Regions from separate parts of the Candidatus Nitrosacidicoccus tergens genome, predicted to be linked through region 3. Evidence: predicted binding sites of a transcription regulator. Region 3 holds the regulator's gene; each other region holds the start of a gene.
The links. Region 3 encodes sigma-54, which starts transcription at its own class of promoters, with help from an activator protein. Its sites were predicted from a motif close to TGGCANGNTNCNTGCTT; they were not measured.
Positions count from the first base shown of each region.

Region 1: a site for sigma-54 is predicted at 2,842-2,858, ahead of NSCAC_RS07200 (pilin). Genes of this name have one in related genera too.
Region 2: a site for sigma-54 is predicted at 3,023-3,039, ahead of NSCAC_RS05650 (PEP-CTERM sorting domain-containing protein). Genes of this name have one in related genera too.
Region 4: a site for sigma-54 is predicted at 1,056-1,072, ahead of NSCAC_RS02980 (PEP-CTERM sorting domain-containing protein). Genes of this name have one in related genera too.

Region 1 is NZ_LR778175.1:1,502,035-1,506,482, reverse strand. Features, by position in the region: gene NSCAC_RS07210 (two-component system sensor histidine kinase NtrB) at 1-1,076, shown strand, start outside; gene NSCAC_RS07205 (sigma-54-dependent transcriptional regulator) at 1,078-2,412, shown strand; gene NSCAC_RS07200 (pilin) at 3,046-3,525, shown strand; gene NSCAC_RS07195 (type IV pilin protein) at 3,675-3,839, shown strand; gene NSCAC_RS08905 (pilin) at 3,845-4,333, shown strand; gene NSCAC_RS07185 (pilin) at 4,384-4,448, shown strand, end outside.
Region 2 is NZ_LR778175.1:1,172,561-1,177,008, reverse strand. Features, by position in the region: gene NSCAC_RS05660 (c-type cytochrome) at 1-9, shown strand, start outside; gene NSCAC_RS05655 (peptide MFS transporter) at 388-1,875, shown strand; gene NSCAC_RS05650 (PEP-CTERM sorting domain-containing protein) at 1,877-2,989, opposite strand; gene NSCAC_RS05645 (class I SAM-dependent DNA methyltransferase) at 3,163-3,945, opposite strand; gene NSCAC_RS05640 (MgtC/SapB family protein) at 4,147-4,448, shown strand, end outside.
Region 3 is NZ_LR778175.1:1,606,884-1,611,331, forward strand. Features, by position in the region: gene lptC (LPS export ABC transporter periplasmic protein LptC) at 1-500, shown strand, start outside; gene lptA (lipopolysaccharide transport periplasmic protein LptA) at 478-1,779, shown strand; gene lptB (LPS export ABC transporter ATP-binding protein) at 1,789-2,541, shown strand; gene NSCAC_RS07770 (RNA polymerase factor sigma-54) at 2,568-4,019, shown strand; gene NSCAC_RS07775 (PTS sugar transporter subunit IIA) at 4,059-4,448, shown strand, end outside.
Region 4 is NZ_LR778175.1:595,133-599,580, reverse strand. Features, by position in the region: gene NSCAC_RS02985 (HPF/RaiA family ribosome-associated protein) at 1-79, opposite strand, end outside; gene NSCAC_RS02980 (PEP-CTERM sorting domain-containing protein) at 229-1,002, opposite strand; gene NSCAC_RS02975 (sterol desaturase family protein) at 1,517-2,323, opposite strand; gene NSCAC_RS02970 (PEP-CTERM sorting domain-containing protein) at 2,419-3,189, opposite strand; gene NSCAC_RS02965 (PEP-CTERM sorting domain-containing protein) at 3,499-4,299, opposite strand.

The DNA of each region.
Region 1 (4,448 bases), 100 kb from region 3:
CCACACGAGTACGATCCAGTGAACTTTTAGCCGTGCGTAAAGGACAGGATTTAGAGGAATTAAAGCAGCTCAAAGATTATATCTTTCAGCACCTACAAGATGGAGCACTTGTGGTTGGAGACAATGGCAATATCCAGTTGATCAACCAAAAAGGTCAAGATTTTTTAGGATTTACTCAAAATAACCAAAATGTATTAAATATCCAAACCATACCTGCATTAGCTCAAGCCATGCAAGATTGGCAAAATTGCTCTGATTATTACCATCCAAAGGCACTGCATATTGCCCCAGATCTACCTGAGTTACAGCCTCAATTTATCCGCTTAATAGGCACTGAAAGTACCCTTATTTTTCTAGAAAATTATTCCTATTTACGCCAGCAAGCTCAACAATTAAAGCTAGCCTCTTTAGGACGATTAACTGCAAGTATTGCCCATGAAATTCGTAACCCTTTAGGAGCGATTAGTCATGCGAGTCAATTACTTGAAGAAACCCTTGAGTTAGATAAAGGCAATCAAAGGCTATTAGATATAATTCTTACTAACAGTAACCGAATCAATGAAATTGTGAAAAATGTACTACAACTCAGCCGTAAGGATTCAGGGGTTGTAGAACAGATTGCCTTAAAACCTTGGCTTACTCGTTTTTTAGAGGAATTTTATGTTAGTAAAAAAACCGATGAAACCCATGTGTCCTTAGAGATTGAATCCAATTCGATTTATATCGAAGCTAATCCTTCTCAGCTTCATCAAATTATTTGGAATCTTTGCGATAATGCGTGGCATTATGGAAGAAAAATAGATCAACCACCTTATCTTAAAATTGTTGTGTGCGTGAAAACAGGACCTTACCCCATTATGGTAGAAGTTATAGATTCAGGTCCGGGTATTTCTAAAGAAATTATAGATCATCTTTTTGAGCCCTTTACCTCTACCAAAGGTACTGGATTAGGGCTGTATCTCGCTCGAGCACTTGCGGAAAATAATGGAGCAATATTAGAGTATTGCCCAAATCCTCCTAAAAGTGGTACCTGCTTTCATATCTGTTTTCCCGCACCTAAATTAGAGAACCAATAACATGAACAAATCACCAATCGTACTCGTTGTTGATGATGAACCTGATATTTTAGAGCTTCTTGATTTGACTCTAATGGGGATGAAAATTAATTGCCAAAAAGCAATGAATTTTATTGAAGCCAGTAAACATCTTAAAGCAAACTCCTTTAACCTATGCTTAACCGATATGCGACTACCCGATGGTAGTGGGTTAGATTTAGTCAAACTGATTAACCAAGACTACCCTCAAATCCCTGTAGCAGTGATCACTGCCTATGGTAGTGTAGAAACTGCAGTAGAGGCTTTAAAATCAGGTGCCTTTGATTTTATCTCTAAACCTTTGGATGTAAAATCTCTACGCAATTTAGTGAAAATGGCATTAAAAATGCCTTTTGCTCCCCTGCAAAAAGCGAAGGGTAACTACCAGCTCCTTGGGGAATCTTCTACTATGGAAGCGGTGCGAAGCAAAATTACTAAGCTGGCGTGTAGCCAAGCTCCTGTCTATATCAGTGGAGAATCCGGTACCGGTAAAGAATTAGTGGCTCGCCTTATTCATCGCCAAGGACCCAGAGCATCAGGTCCTTTTGTGCCTGTCAACTGTGGCGCCATTCCAGAAAGTCTGATGGAAAGTGAGTTCTTTGGCCATGAAAAGGGAAGTTTCACTGGAGCCTCTCGAGATAAAGAAGGGCTTTTCCAAGCCGCTCAAGAAGGTACTTTATTTTTAGATGAAGTGGCAGATTTACCCATACAAATGCAGGTAAAGCTCCTTCGTGCCATTCAAGAGCGTGCAGTTCGCCCCATTGGTAGCCAAAGAGAAGTACCAGTAGATGTACGGATTTTATGTGCCACCCATCAGGATCTTTCTCAACTGGTGAATGAAGGGAAATTTCGCCAAGATCTATTCTACCGACTCAATATTGTCGAGCTACAAGTACCTCCTTTAAGAGAGCGTGCAAAGGATATTCCTGTTTTAGCCAAGCATATTCTTACCCAGCTGGCACTGCGGGGTAATCATGCCTGTCCTCAAATTACGCCTAGTGCACTTGAGAAACTGCAAAGTTATCCTTTCCCCGGCAATGTACGGGAGCTAGAGAATATCCTTGAACGGGCCCTAGTGCTCCATGAGGGAGGAATCATTGATGCCAGAAATTTACACCTACCTAAAGACACCAGCTGGCCAGATAAGCTCCATTCTCTTGGAGAGGCTTCCCTAGAGCGTCACCTTGAAGATCTAGAAAAACAAGCAATTCTACGGGCATTAGAGCAAACTGGCTATAACAAAACGGCAGCAGCAAGGCTGCTAGGGATTACGTTTCGTGCCCTTCGCTATCGCTTAAAGAAACTTAATTTAGAATAAGCGACTTACTTCAATCATTCTTTCACTCTTTATAGAAGTGTAGTGACAATTTTTGTTATTACGCTTCTATAAGTAGTTTAGTTTCTTCTATATATGACAAAAATTGTCATATACAAGCTAAAATAAAATTTATTTCTTAGTAAAATTACTAAAAAATTTATCATATAAGAAATTATTTTTAATTTTTTAGCTAAATTTAGCTAATTTTCTTAATTAGTTATAGAAAATTTACTCCTGATAATTACCAACTAATCAAAGTTTTTGGGAAGGAGAGCATATTTTGGAGTAAATATGACATTTTAGGTCATAAAAATGACTAAAAATGTCATATTAGTTAAGGTAGAAATAAGACTTTACATATTTTTTCACCTTATTATATTAATATAATCTTTTAATTACCTAATATAGACACAATATTATGACCTTATGTGGCATATAAGTTGCTCTACTTAGTTGTGAGATAAATCGCTTAACAAAAAATATTTACTTTGTTGATTTAAAAAATAGTTTTTATCTGAAATAATAAGCAATAAAAATAATATACCTTTCATTTTCTAGGTAACTTAACATACAAAGTGACCTAAATTATCAACACAACATTCATTGCCTATTTTTTTTAGGGAGAAAAAAATAATGAACAAAGGTTTTTCTTTAATTGAACTGATGATCACCGTCGCCATTGTCGGAGTACTTTCAGCAGTCGCTATTCCTCAATATCAAACTTATATTGCCAAAGCACAAGTGACTCGTGCTATTTCCGAAGCCAGCGCGTTAAAAATGGTAGTGGAAGATTGCATCAATAATGGAATATCTGATATGACAACATGTGCTCAAAATTCTACTGCTACAGGCTCAGATATCCTAACGGGTAGCTCTCAAAGCACTCCTCCACTGTTTAGTGGCGGTCTAGGGGCTCCTCAAATAGATGGAACTGCACCAGATGTAACCATTACCGCAACACTGGGTAACCATGCATCAACTGCCATCACAGGAGGTACTATTACCCTTACTCGAAGTGGTACTGGTACTTGGACTTGTGCACCTGATGGCACAGAAATCACTGCTCAATATACCCCTGCGAGCTGTGCTCCTAGTGGTAGCACTTCGCCGTAGTTAAACTTAATTCTCTATCTTTTGCTATAACATCTTAATATTTACTTTTGAAAACCATCACTCCACTCACCCTTACTGATATAAGTTGGGGTGAGTATTTTTTAGGATCCTAATAGGATTAAATATTTAACTATCTATTTTTCCCTATCATGACTATCCAAAAAAATAAATCAGGTTTCTCCTTAATTGAGTTAATGACTGTAGTTGCTATTGTGGGGATTCTCACTGGAATTGCCATCCCTCAATTTCAAACTTATATAGATAGAGTAAAAAATCTACAAACGATCCCTATCGATGATGATTACCTAGATTAATTATAATGATAGCCATCCAAATAAAAAATAATACAGGTTTTTCCTTAATGGAAATTATGATAGGCATTGCTATTGTGGGGATTCTCACTGGGATTGCCCTTCCCCAATATCAAACCTATGTGGCGCAAACGGAAGTGATTCGGGCAGTCACCGAAGCCAAGAGCCTGACCCCTATTGTGGAGATGTGCATTGAACATCAATATACTACCGTAGCAGCAGGTACGGCCTGCCAAAATACTTTTCAAGGATCCAATATTCTGGTGGGCAATGGCAATGGCATTGCCGATCTTTCTACAGGAGAAGGGGCTCCTACCATTACGATTAATATAGATTTTACCGCTAATATTAGCGCTACTTTAGGAGGCAATGCCACCAATGTACTCAATAGCAGCTTGGTCAGTTTAGATCGAAATAGCAATGGCCGCTGGACCTGCACTTTTAGTGGAAATGTCAAATATGCCCCTATTAGCTGTCCAGTAGCGGCAATGGAATAAATATAAAATTTTACAAAAGTTACATAAAAATTTATCTTACCTAAATATATATGAAGGCTAGTTTAGGATTTAGCCTACTTGAAATCATGATAGGCGTAGGAATAGTTGGGGTACT
Region 2 (4,448 bases), 430 kb from region 3:
AAGCTATAGATTTTTATAGCTCTAAAGAATCACTAGAGAGATAGGGTTTTATTGTAATAGAACCCTATTGATCCTTCTAGTCATAATTTGCTGCATAAAATTGCAAAATACGATGGCTAATAAGTAAAAGAATTTTGATAGATATTCTTCTCCAAGAATATCTACTTAGTTAAGAGCAATATATTAAATATCTAACCCTAATTTTGACTATATGGCTGCTACCAAATAAACCGAGTAGCCTCGATAGTTCTGTAATAGCAGATAAAATCCATTGTTTTTTTTCATAGTTTCATACTAAAAAAAGCTATTTAAAATTTAATATATATGATAATTATTTAAATATAACTTCAATATATAGCTGAATATATAAAAAAGAAAAGGCAATTTATGGAGAAGCAACCTGCGGATTTAGCTCTTCTCTCACCTTCTCGATCTCAATCATTTACCACTATTCTAGTTATTGAAATGTGGGAGCGTTTCGGTTACTACGGGATGCAAGTACTGATTGTCTATTATATGGTACAGCAACTTGGATTTAGTGATCAGCAAGCTAATTTAAGTTGGAGTACTTGTGCTGCACTTATTTATACTACACCAGTTATTGGCGGATGGATAGGCGATAGGGTACTAGGTACACGTCGTACCTTGTTACTAGGAATAATAATACTTGCCATAGGCTATGGTCTAATGGCAGTACCTATGCAAAATACCTATTTCATATTTCTAGCCTTAGGAGTTATTATTGTAGGGAATGGTTTATTTAAACCTAATGCTAGTAATATGGTACGTAAAATCTACCAACAAGATAGATCTAACATAGAAAGTGCTTTTACCTTATATTACATGTCAGTGAATATAGGTTCTATGATTTCTATGCTACTTATACCATGGGTAAAAGATTATATCAATACCTATTCCCATAGTGATCTTGGGTGGCATATTGCATTTTCAATCAGTACTATTGGTCTTCTCTTAGGGTTAAGCTACTTTTTTATTATGCATCGGAGTATTGCACATATTGGCTCTTATCCAGACTTTCGACCAATAAAGTTGGATAGGCTGATTTTAGTGCTTATCGGAAGCATCATATTTATATTTTTTTCTGCCTTCATTATTAATAATGAATATGTTGCTCGCTGGTTCATATATATAGCTGGGATTAGTGTATTGCTATTTTTAATTTTTTTAATGACCACTAATCAGGGCAGAGAGCGATCTGGATTAATTATCACTTTCCTTTTAACTTTACAAATCGTTTTTTTCTTTATTTTTTATCAACAAATGGCTACCTCACTAGCCTTGTTTATCTTGCGTAATGTAGATTGGAGGTTTTATATTTTTGGAATCCATCTGTTCACTTGGGCACCTGCTCAATTCCAAGCTTTAAATCCTATTTGGATTTTTATTTTAGGATCTGCTCTTGTTTGGCATTATAATTGCGATAACCGAAAAAATGAACCTATTGCCACTAAATTTGTGATTGGTTTTATCGCTATAGCAGTAAGTTTTTTTATTTATAGTATTGCTATACATTTCTCTGATGCTGAAAGTAAAATACCTTCTTGGTTTATTATTTGGGGTTATGGCTTTGGGGCACTAAGCGAGCTACTGATTAGTGGTTTAGGATTAGCTGTTATTGCTCGTTATACTCCAGATCGGATGGGTGGATTAATGATGGGAGTTTATTTTATTATCACGGGTATTTCCCAATACTTTGGCGGATGGATTGCCACCTTAGCGGCTATCCCTAAGAATATAATTGCACCCCAAATTACCTTGCTTATCTATACTAATCTATTTAATTGGCTATGTATTGCAGCAATAATTTGTACTTTAATTGCCTTAGTATTATTACAAGTAATTAAAAGGTATTAATTTAAGTTAAAAAATATAGATTTCTACGAGAATAAATGAAAATACTGCCTAATAAAAATAACGCTAAACTACTTGGTTCAGGAACACTAGGTGGGGAAGGTTCACCTCCATTACCATTATTAGGTGGGGTTTGACCTCCATCGCCTCCATTATTAGTACTATACAAAGTATAACCAAGATCCTGCAAAATCCCTAAATCTACATTACTAAAAGTTCTTTTTTCCATACCAGGATTAATTAAATAGTACATTAAATCGCTTGGATCATTTAGGTGGACTAGGCTAGAGCCTTGTGCCCAAGTAGAAGGATCATAAACTTGAACAGGCATTCCTCCATTAGCTGCATTGGCATACTTACCACTGAAGTAAATATCATTGTCGATTAGATCACTCTGAGTGCCAAGAAAATTTCCTGCAGAATCAACAAGAGGAGTCCCATCTCCAAGTACTAAATAGCTATCATAGGTAGTATAAGCATTAATTCCATTACTCTGAGCAAAAATACTTGCTCCTGTTTCACTAATAAAGGAATCAAAACCTAAATCATGAGTAATCTCATGGAGAGCTACGGTGAAAAGATCGTATTGATCAGAGTCTGGCTGACCTAAACCACTATTCCAGTTTTGACTAAAATTAAATTGAATATCTGCATCAGGAACTCCTGGATAAAGGGTACTACCTGTAGTGATATCTTCAAAAGTAAGCCCACTATTAAATCCATTTTGAATGGCATAGTAAGATCCACCCTGAGCTAATATATCATCAGGACTGCTTTCTATAGATAAGCCATTATAGACTAAAGGGAACTGGGGAGCTACTATATTACTGCTATTAGGGTTATCTGGTAATAAAGAGCTATTAACTTCTAGGTTAAAAGTTCCAGTTTCGTCAATCACTGTGTTGAGGTAATTAAATACGGCTTGGAGGGTATTTTGACGCTCTTGACCTAACGTGAGATCATTAGGACCAACAATTGTTGGATCATCAAACCCAACCCCCGTATTGTTAATTACATCGTCATAAATCGCATTAAACATAATGCTAGCTTGAGCCGTAACGATATTACAGCCAAATAGCAGCGAGAGTAAGCATTTTTTAATTGAGGATAACATCATAATTCATATATATTTTTCTTGTTTTAAAAAACAAAGCAAAATATATGCCATATATTATATCTATAATAATATCAATTAGGTACAAGTATTTAGTTCTTATTGATATTTGATTTTATTCTATTTTTTGTCACATTTGTGCTCATTATTTTCACTTAATTTTCTCTATTTATAAGCTACAGAATAATTTCTTTAGCCTCCAAAAATTCTAGAGGCACATCTGAGTTTTTCCATCCGACTAAAGCAAAATAATAGAGTGGCTCTCCCTCAGTAGAGAGTCGGTGGCGATAACGCTCAATGCAGTAAATATTTAAGTATTTTGAAAAAACTAGCTCTCTTATCATGCGGGAAAATCCAGTATTATCCGTATGTTCAAGAAAGGTTTCTTTGATATTAAAAGCAACCCAACCTTGGTTTTGAATAATATTAAAGGCTTCAATAAATGCTTTAATAGAAATATCTCCAAAACCAAGGGCTGCTACAGATACCAAGCAATCAAGTTGCCATGAAGCAATTTCTTTTCTTGTTTTAGTATCTAAACGGCAAAAATCTTCAATATAATAGGAGTCATATAAGTTGGGTCTATCCCTAATCATTGCTTCATAGGCTTCTGGAATAATATCTACGCCAATCAGTCTAGATACCCCTTGTTTTTTTAATTCCTCCCCCATTATCCCGTTACCTGCTCCTAAATCTAGAGCGCGAAGTTCAGTAAAATTATAAGATGACTTTTGCTCAATGGCACTATGCAATATAGAAGTAACTTTACTAGGAGAATTACACTTTAGTCGATCATAGAACAATTGCTCATATAGGCCTGGAATCTTATAAATTTCATTGTAATCATGAAAGCGAATTTTTCTCTCTTTGTTTTCACTTTGAAGGAAAAAATAAGCCTCATCTTGATTTAAACTATGAGTACTATCTTTTGGAAAACGTATTCTATGTCTTTGCTGCATTATTTATTTTCAATATATTCTTTAGTTAGTTTTGCTTTCTATATAAATTATCCATCCTAACAAATCTGACAACTCATCGCTAAACATAATTGGATAAAATCTAATTATAGTACTAGGATGAGGCAGTAATTTGCTAATAGCTAGTTGTGTTAAAATTATATTTTTAAATTCTTCGCTTCAAAAAGCATAACGCTAGTTTCCATGCCAGATCATATTTATACAGAGCTTGCTTTACGATTGTTTATTGCTCTTATAATAGGAGCTTTCATTGGGCTTGAGCGTAGTTATCATAGCCGACCTGCAGGGTTTCGTACTTATGCTTTAGTATGTCTTTCTACTTGTCTTTTAATGCTAGTTACTACCTATGAAATGTATTGGCTCCCCCATGCGGCTCTAGAATATACAAGAATGGATCCTACTCGAATGGCTCAAGGGATAATCACAGGAATTGGCTTCCTTGGAGCGGGGGTAATTATGCAGCAAGGTGTATCCGTCCATGGATT
Region 3 (4,448 bases):
CAAAAGCTGATTATAATCCACATAACAAAAGATATAATATTGACTACTTCATGGATAACTTTATATCCACTGAAATAGATGAGCAAGGATTACCACATCATACTTTAAGTGGTCCTAGAATGGTTCATTACTCTGAGAATGATGTGATCGATGTAACTACCCCATATATCGTTTTTTATCAGAAAGATATTTCTCCAAAATGGAGTGCTATTTCCGAGAGAGGGCTGACCAAAGGCAACAGTGATAGAATTTTCCTTATAGGAAAGGTAGTTATTCACCAGTTAGATGAAAATGGTATTGAAATGGATGATATGACAATTTTCACTAGAAATGTAAGGATAGAATTAGAGAAAAAATATGCTGAAACTAGCCAGCCGACTACTATGCTTAGCCCTTCAGGAAGAACAGATTCGGTAGGTGCTCGGCTCTACTTTAATGAAGATCGAGTAGAGTTAATATCGCAGGTTAAAGGGGATTATGTATCAACAGGTAAGCCTTAGTTTTATTATTTTTGGGCTTATTATTCTAAATTTAAATTGGAAAATCGTACTTGCTTCTAGCAGTACTGAAGAAAAACCTATTCATATTGATGCCAATCGTGGAGAGCTAGATGATCGTAAACAAACAGCTATCTATTACGGCGATGTTCATCTAACTCAAGATGATATGAAAATTGATTCTGATACTTTAACCATCTTCTATGATGAGAACAAAAAAATTGAAAAAATGATTGCGGTAGGAAAACCTGCATGGTTTCACCAATTACCCAGTGATGGTTCTAAAGAAACGAAAGCCAAAGCATTACGCATGGAATATGAAGCTGATAAATCAATGATTTATCTTTTTAAAGAAGCTCATGTATGGCAGGGAGACGATGATTTTACAGGAGATTACATAGAGTATGATACTGAGCACCGCATTGTTAAAGGGCAAGGAGGAGAAAAAGGAACGAGCACAGGGCGTATCCATGTAACGATTTATCCTAATGAGGAAAGTAATATTGCCCAAAAAGATAAACTAGATTCTGTAGCAAATACATCTAAGAAAGAAAAAAAAGTAACTAAAAATTCCTTACCAACTAACACAAACTTAGAGAATCATACTAATAATAATGAAGAATACTCTGAGCAAATAAAAAGCTATGGCTATACAAAGACAAAATTAAATCTTCGATCAGAGGCTAGCACAAAAGCCAAAATATTAGCTCTACTACCAGAGCGTACACCTATCACTATTCTTAAGACGAATGGCGAGTGGTTCCAAATTACAGCTACTATTAGCGGAAAAACCTTAAAAGGTTGGGTAGCCTCACGTTTTATTAATATTGAAGCTAAACATCGAAAATTAGAGGGCTTAAATTTATCAGAACCTCAGACTAAAATAAAACCTGAGAAAGATGATATTAATACTAAAGAAGATGTAAAACTGCCTGAGAATAAAGCAATAGTTACAACAAAAAATAAAGGTACCCTAGAGATAATACCAGAAGATGAATTAAAACCATCTGAAATAAAGAAATATGAAATAAAAGATCCTCCGGCACTTGAAGGTGCTCTCTCCGATGGGCGTACTAAAACATGGTTAAAATTACTTGATCGCCCTCATCGTAAGGGTAAAGAAACCGCTCTTATTCCACCACGAACTCAAGTGGTTATTTACGGTCACCAGGGACCTTGGGCACATATTGCTACCCTTGTGAATGGAAAAGCAGTAAAGGGTTGGGTTAAAGAGAGTGATATTCGGCTTAAAGAAGAGGATGATCTGGAAGAATCATCCTAAAGTATTTTTATGGATCATGTAGTAGATAGATCATCTATAAGCAAACTAGCTGCTCATCACCTTGCAAAATGCTACCAATCTCGCTGGGTAGTAAAAGACGTTTCAGTCGAGCTTTTAAGCGGCGAGGTAGTAGGTTTATTAGGTCCTAATGGTGCTGGAAAAACTACTTGTTTCTATATGATAGTAGGGTTAGTTCCTCCAAATAAGGGACAAATTTCTTTAAACCATCATAATATTACTCACTATCCAATTCATCGTCGTGCCAAGTTGGGTATAAGCTATCTCCCTCAAGAAGCTTCTGTATTTCGTAAACTTACTGCAGCTGAAAATATTACTGCAATTGTTGAAACACGAAATAATCTAACTAAAGCACAGCGTGACCACTTAGTGGATAGTTTACTGAATGAATTGCATATTACCCATGTAAGGAACACGCTAGGAATGAGCCTTTCTGGAGGAGAGCGAAGACGAGTAGAGATTGCAAGAGCATTAGCAGTAGAGCCGCAATTTATATTGTTAGACGAACCATTTGCGGGTGTGGATCCTATTTCAGTGCTAGACATTCAAGACATTATTCGCCATCTTACTAATAGAGGAATTGGCGTGCTTATTACTGATCATAATGTTCGAGAAACTTTAGGCATTTGTCAACATGCCTATATTGTGAATGCAGGAGAGGTAATTGCTAGTGGCGAGCCTCAAGAAATTCTTAATAACGAGCAAGTCAAAGAGGTCTATCTAGGTCATAACTTTAATCTATAATTAGTACTTAAAAAATCATAATAAAAATGAAAACCGGACTCCAATTACGATTAAAACAACAGCTTGCATTAACCCCTCAATTACAACAATCAATCCGTCTATTGCAGCTTTCTTCTATTGATCTCCAAAATGAGGTTCAACAGATGCTGGAATCTAATCCACTATTAGAACAAGTTGGACATGAAGAAGAGCATATTGTAAAAAACGAAGAATCTAAAGATTCAACATCTACTTTACTAGAAGAGAATATACCTGAAGATCTTTCCATAGATGCAAATTGGAGCGATATTTATGATTACTCTTTATCTCCAAAGCCATCTAAAGATGAGTCTCCCTTTGATATAGATAGTATTAAAAACACTCAAGAGACGCTACAAGAATGCCTACTCTGGCAAGCTTATTTAAACACTACGAGTGAAAGAGAATTTTTTATTACTAGTAAAATTATTGATGCAATTAATGAACAAGGCTATTTAGATAGTTCGCTTAAAGAAATAATAGAAACTATAGAAACAGATATTGTAGTTGAATCCGAGGAAGTTCAGGCAGTTTTGTCTAAGGTACACAATTTTGATCCTCCAGGAATTGGTGCAAGGGATTTAAAAGAGTGTCTTTTATTACAGCTCAATCGCTATCCAACTGATACTCCATTATTAGACCTTACTAAGTGGCTTGTTCTACGCTATTTGCCTGATTTAGCAGAACATAACTATGAAAAAATAATTAGGGAAATTAACTTATTGCCAATATGGGAAGAGCTAAGTAGAGAAAAATTAGATTCAATATTAAAAATGATCCGCTCTCTTAATCCCTATCCAGGCTATCAAGTACAATCTAATAAAATAGAGTATATTATTCCCGATGTTTATGTCACTAAGTCTAATGGTCGCTGGAAAACTGAATTAAACCTAGAGGTTATTCCTCAGCTTAGAATTAATAGCTACTATAAAGATTTAACCCGCAAAAATAATAATGCACCTGCTACACAGAGTTATTTGAAAAATCAACTTCAGGATGCTCGTTGGTTTATTAAGGGAATACATGTTCGTAATGAAACTTTACTAAAAACTGCTACCTGTATTGTTAAATATCAACAGAAATTTTTAGAGCATGGAAATGAAATAGATATATGTCCATTAGTATTACACGATGTTGCAGAATCTATTGCTATGAATAAATCAACGGTATCTCGTATTACTACGAATAAATATATGAACACCCCTTGGGGGATTTTTGAATTAAAATATTTTTTCTCTAGTAGTATAAAAACAGAAAATGGAGAAGGTTATTCCTCAACTGCTATCCGTGCTGCAGTTAAAAAATTAATTGCACAAGAACCAGCAAATAAACCTCTAAGCGATAATGCTATTGCACTAGTATTAGAAAAACAAGGTATCAAAATATCTCGCCGTACAGTAACAAAGTATCGAGAGTTTTTGAATATTCCCACATCTAGCGAACGAAAAAAATCTTCATAAACTTTTATAAATATAGTTATTAACACTATATAAATCACTATGAAAATCACTGAAATTCTCACTCTAGAGCAAGTTATTATTGATTTTTCAGCAAGCAGTAGTAAACAAGTACTAGAGCAACTTGCTAAATTACTTTCCCATGGTACTTATGGGTTGGAGGTAACAGATATCTTAAGTCATTTACTAAGCAGGGAACGACTTGGAAGTACTAGTATTGGCAATGGCGTTGCTATTCCCCATGCCCGAATAGAAGGTAGTCCATATACTATTGCAGCATTTATCCGTTTAAAGGAAGGAATCGATTTTAATGCGATTGATAATAAACCCGTAAGTTTATTTTTTGCTCTATTAGTACCTGAAAAATCTACGGATGAGCATTTAAATTTACTTGCTCAGTTAGCAACACTATTTCGCAACTCTAAACTACGC
Region 4 (4,448 bases), 800 kb from region 3:
CTGCTTGTTCTTTAATATTTTCTTCTACTGCAGGTGAATATTCAGTATCACGAAAAGTTACCTCTAATGGTAATTTCATTCATTACGCTCCAATTTTAATTTATATCTTTATATATTATCTAACCTTCCTAATGGTGAGAATATCATAACTGAAATTTCACCATAAAAAAGGGCGTATAACTACGCCCTTGCAAATGTGAGGATTAATTTATGAAGTAATAACGATTTCTATTCTAGTGTGACTGTGCGGCGACGGCTTATGAAAGCTAATCCAATTAATCCTGTACCAAAGAGCATCATTACAGAGGGTTCTGGAACATTAGCTACCATAGATACATTGGTTAATAATGCCATAGGAGGAAGCCCACTCGGAGTACCTACAGAAAGAAACGTTAAGGTTTGACTTGCTGCAGTTGCAGTAAAAGTCATAGTCTCAGACTGCCAGCCAGTAAAACTATGAGAAGGATTATCTATAGTACTAGTATCTTGTGTATCACTACCAAAAGTAACTGCAAGATATTCTTGAGTATCTCCATCACGGCTTTGCATTTGTGCTGCACCCCAATCAAAAGTTAGGGTATACTGTTGACCAATTGTTAAATCACCGATAGTTTGGCTAATACTAGATTGGACACCAGAGGTTTGATCTCCATCTAAACCAACAAACGTATTGGTACCATTGGGTGCTGGAGCAATTGCCCATAACATTTCTTTATTAGTATTTTTAGTACTAGTCTCTCCCCATTCTGAAGTGGCATTTACACTAGTTGCTGATGCTGCATCTGGATACCAGATCTCATAACCCTCGTTTCCCGTCCAATTTGCAATAAAGTCAGATGCTACATAGCCATTATTATTTCTAGAACCAAACTGAGTAGGGTCAGTGATACCGCCAACATCAGAAAAGTCCCCATTTTGTACTAAATTAATAGGAGCAGCATGAGCACTCATTGCAAGTGCTGTACTCAAGGTGAGTGCAGTAGATATTTTTGATAATTTCATAGATATTGAACCTCTATATTACTTAAGTTAATTAAAAAATTACTTAAGATATATAGCAACACCTGTGCCATTTATTCTATATTACAATATAATTATATAGTTAATTATTAACTATGATTGATAACTAACTAATAATGTTGACCTATGAGTGCATATTTGAATATCTATTTTGTCAGTGACGCTCATGGTAACAAAAAATCAATATTGAGCTTATCTAAGATAAGATCCAATTATTCATCATAATGATGAAGTTATTATTTTCTTTTAAGAAAGATATTTTATTGGGTAAAAATGATTGCTTATTTCCGTCAGTGTTAATTTTGAGCCATTTAGAGAATAAATACTACCTATATAAAATGCCTAGATAATATACTTAATTGAAAATTAAGGATAAAACCCACAGCAGATAGAAAAACTTAATTTTCTCAAAGAAAAAATAGAAAATTGTCAAGGCTCTTAGCACTATAAGGGCTTAAGCCCAGAGGGATAATCTATCTTAGTACAAGATATAGTATTAAGAAGTACGACGGGTAGTAGCGGAATAAAGGTTAAGAAAAGGTTTAATGAGTTGCCCAAAAAATGAAGCAGGCATGGGAGCATCAATGCCATATTGAGTCGGCCAGTGTTTAGGAGAAATATAAGTACCAAAAATATGATCTAAGATAGGCAACATGGAAGCATAATTTCGATCCCGTTGCCCCATATTGGTATGGTGCCAATGGTGAAAAAAAGGAGAGGCAATAAAATTTTCTAATAGCCCAAAACGCCAGCGGATATTAGCGTGAATAAAAAATCCCCAAGTCACACCAATGACTAAAAACAATGCAGTCACCGTAGAGGAATCTCCAGTCAACCCTAGGGAAAGTACGGGGAGAAAAGTACATATGCGCGTGAAAAGAATATCTACAGGATGAGCACGGGTATTGGTTAAAAAATCCACTTCTTTAGCACTATGATGAATAGCATGAAACCGCCAGAGTAAAGGCACAGCATGGGTAAGACGATGGGCCCAGTAAAAACCTAATTCTCCTACCATGAGTGATAAAGCAAGGCGAGTTCCTCCGGGTAATCCATTGAGTATCTCATGTATGTGGGTTGGAATCAGCTGGTAAATAAAGCCGCCCATAATCGCTAAAGGTGGTGTCAGCACTATGCCAGAAACTACCCCATTGAGCATATAATAGCCGAGATCAACCCAAAATTGAGCGCGAAAAAAATCCTGCTTCTCAATTTTAAATGCTCGCTCTAAGGGAACAAAAATAGCACAGAGCAGAAATAGCCAAACAGATAGATGTAAGATGGTAGCAATTAACGCATTCATGAAGTATGTAAATTTTTTATATTAAAAAGGCTACTAGGAATAGATATTCCTAGTAGCCTCCATCATACAACGCCTTTTTTTAATAAGGCAAATAGTTATAATAAATCAATGGCACGACGGCGAGTAAAGAAGGTTAGCCCAAGTAACCCAGCACCAAAGAGCATCATCACAGAAGGCTCTGGTACAGTATTAGGTACCATAGATACATTCGTTAATAATGCCATAGGAGGAAGCCCAGTTGGGGTACCTACAGAAAGAAACGTTAAGGTTTGGCTTGCTGCAGTTGCAGTAAAAGTCATAGTCCCAGACTGCCAGCCAGTAAAATGTCCAGAAGGATTATCTATAGTATTAGTATCTTGTGTATCACTACCAAAAGTAACTGCGAGATGTTCTGTAGTATCTCCAGTACGGCTTTGCATTTGCGCTGCACCCCAATCAAAAGTTAGGGTATACTGTTGACCAATTGTTAAATCACCGATAGTTTGGCTAATACTAGATTGGACACCAGATGTCTGCTCACCATCTAAGCCTACGAATGAGCCAGATCCACTAGGTGGTGTAGTAACTGCCCATAACATTTCTTTACCAGTATTTGCACTACTACCCTGTCCCCATTGACTATGAGCTTCCGTACCAGTAGCTGCTGATGTACTTGGATACCAGATCTCATAACCATCGTTTCCCGTCCAATCTGTAATAAAGTTAGATGCTGTATAGCCATTACCGCTTGCAGTACCAAACTGAGTAGGGTCAGTGATACCGCCAGTAACAGTAGAAAAGTCCCCATTTGTAATTAAATTTGCATGAACGTTCATTGCAAGTACTGTACTCAAGGTGAGTGCAGCAGATATTTTTGATAATTTCATTAATCCAAGTCTCCTTAAAGTAGTTACATAACTAATTACGTAGCTACTAAAGTATTGGATAAGATGTAATTCTTATTATTCTTACGATCCCCAGCGAAAACTAGATCATAAAATACAGAAATACAAGAGAATCAAAGAATAAAAATTTTAGAGTAAGCTTAAAAAAATTTATTTAAAAATTAATTGTTAAAGATAGAAAATAGAGGATATTTGTTTTTGCCTTGGCTCCTAGTGGTGATGTACTAGGAGCTAAAGCAAAAGCAATTAAGACTATCTTCTTAGTATTCGTTAATTATATAAGGCAAATAATTATAATAAATCAATAGTACGGCGGTGAGTAAAGAGGGCTAGTCCAAATAACCCAGCACCAAATAGCATCATCATAGAAGGTTCTGGAACCGATATATTCACATTAGCTAATAAAACCATTGGCGGTGACTGCACAGCTCCTTCTCCACCCACAGCAGTGAAGGTTAAATTCTCCGAGCTGGCTGTTGCATTGAAAGTAAGAGATTGACTCATCCAGTCACTAAATCTAGCCTGCGTTAGATCATTCGCATCATATGAGGGAGTCATATTCATACTCATAGGATAGTTACCCATCGGAATATCCATGCTGCCCATACCACTCATACCACTCATACCACTCATACCGCTCATACTTCCCGTCATTGTCATTGCCCCTTTAGTATTTTGAACATCCGTGCCTAGGCTTACATTAAGGTAACCAGTCGTTTCTCCGGTATCGCTTTGCAGTTGAGCTACTCCAAAATCGAAACTAACCACATAAGTTTGACCTGGCGTTAAACCGTTTATTGTTTGCTCAATGCTAGCACCTTCACTATTCTTTGAACTACCTCCTTCTAAGCCTACAAATGTTCCAGAGCTGCTAGGTGGTGAAGTGACTCCTTGTTGCAGTGCTCCTGTAGTAGAACTACTAGTCGCTGATGTTGCACCTGAATACCAAAACGTATTACCACCAGTTACAGTCCAATTAGCAAGCTCTTGACCATTGGAGAAGTCCCCATTTTGTACGAGAGGAGCAGCATGAGCACTCATTGCAAGTGCTGTACTCAAGGTAAGCGCAGCAGATATTTTTGATAATTTCATTAATCCAAATCTCCCCAAAGTAGATACATAACAAGTTACGTAGCTACTAAAGCATTGGATAAGATGTAATTCTTATTATTCTACGATCCCCAGCGAAAACTAGATCATAAAATACAGAAATACAAGAGAATAAAGAATAAAAATTTTAG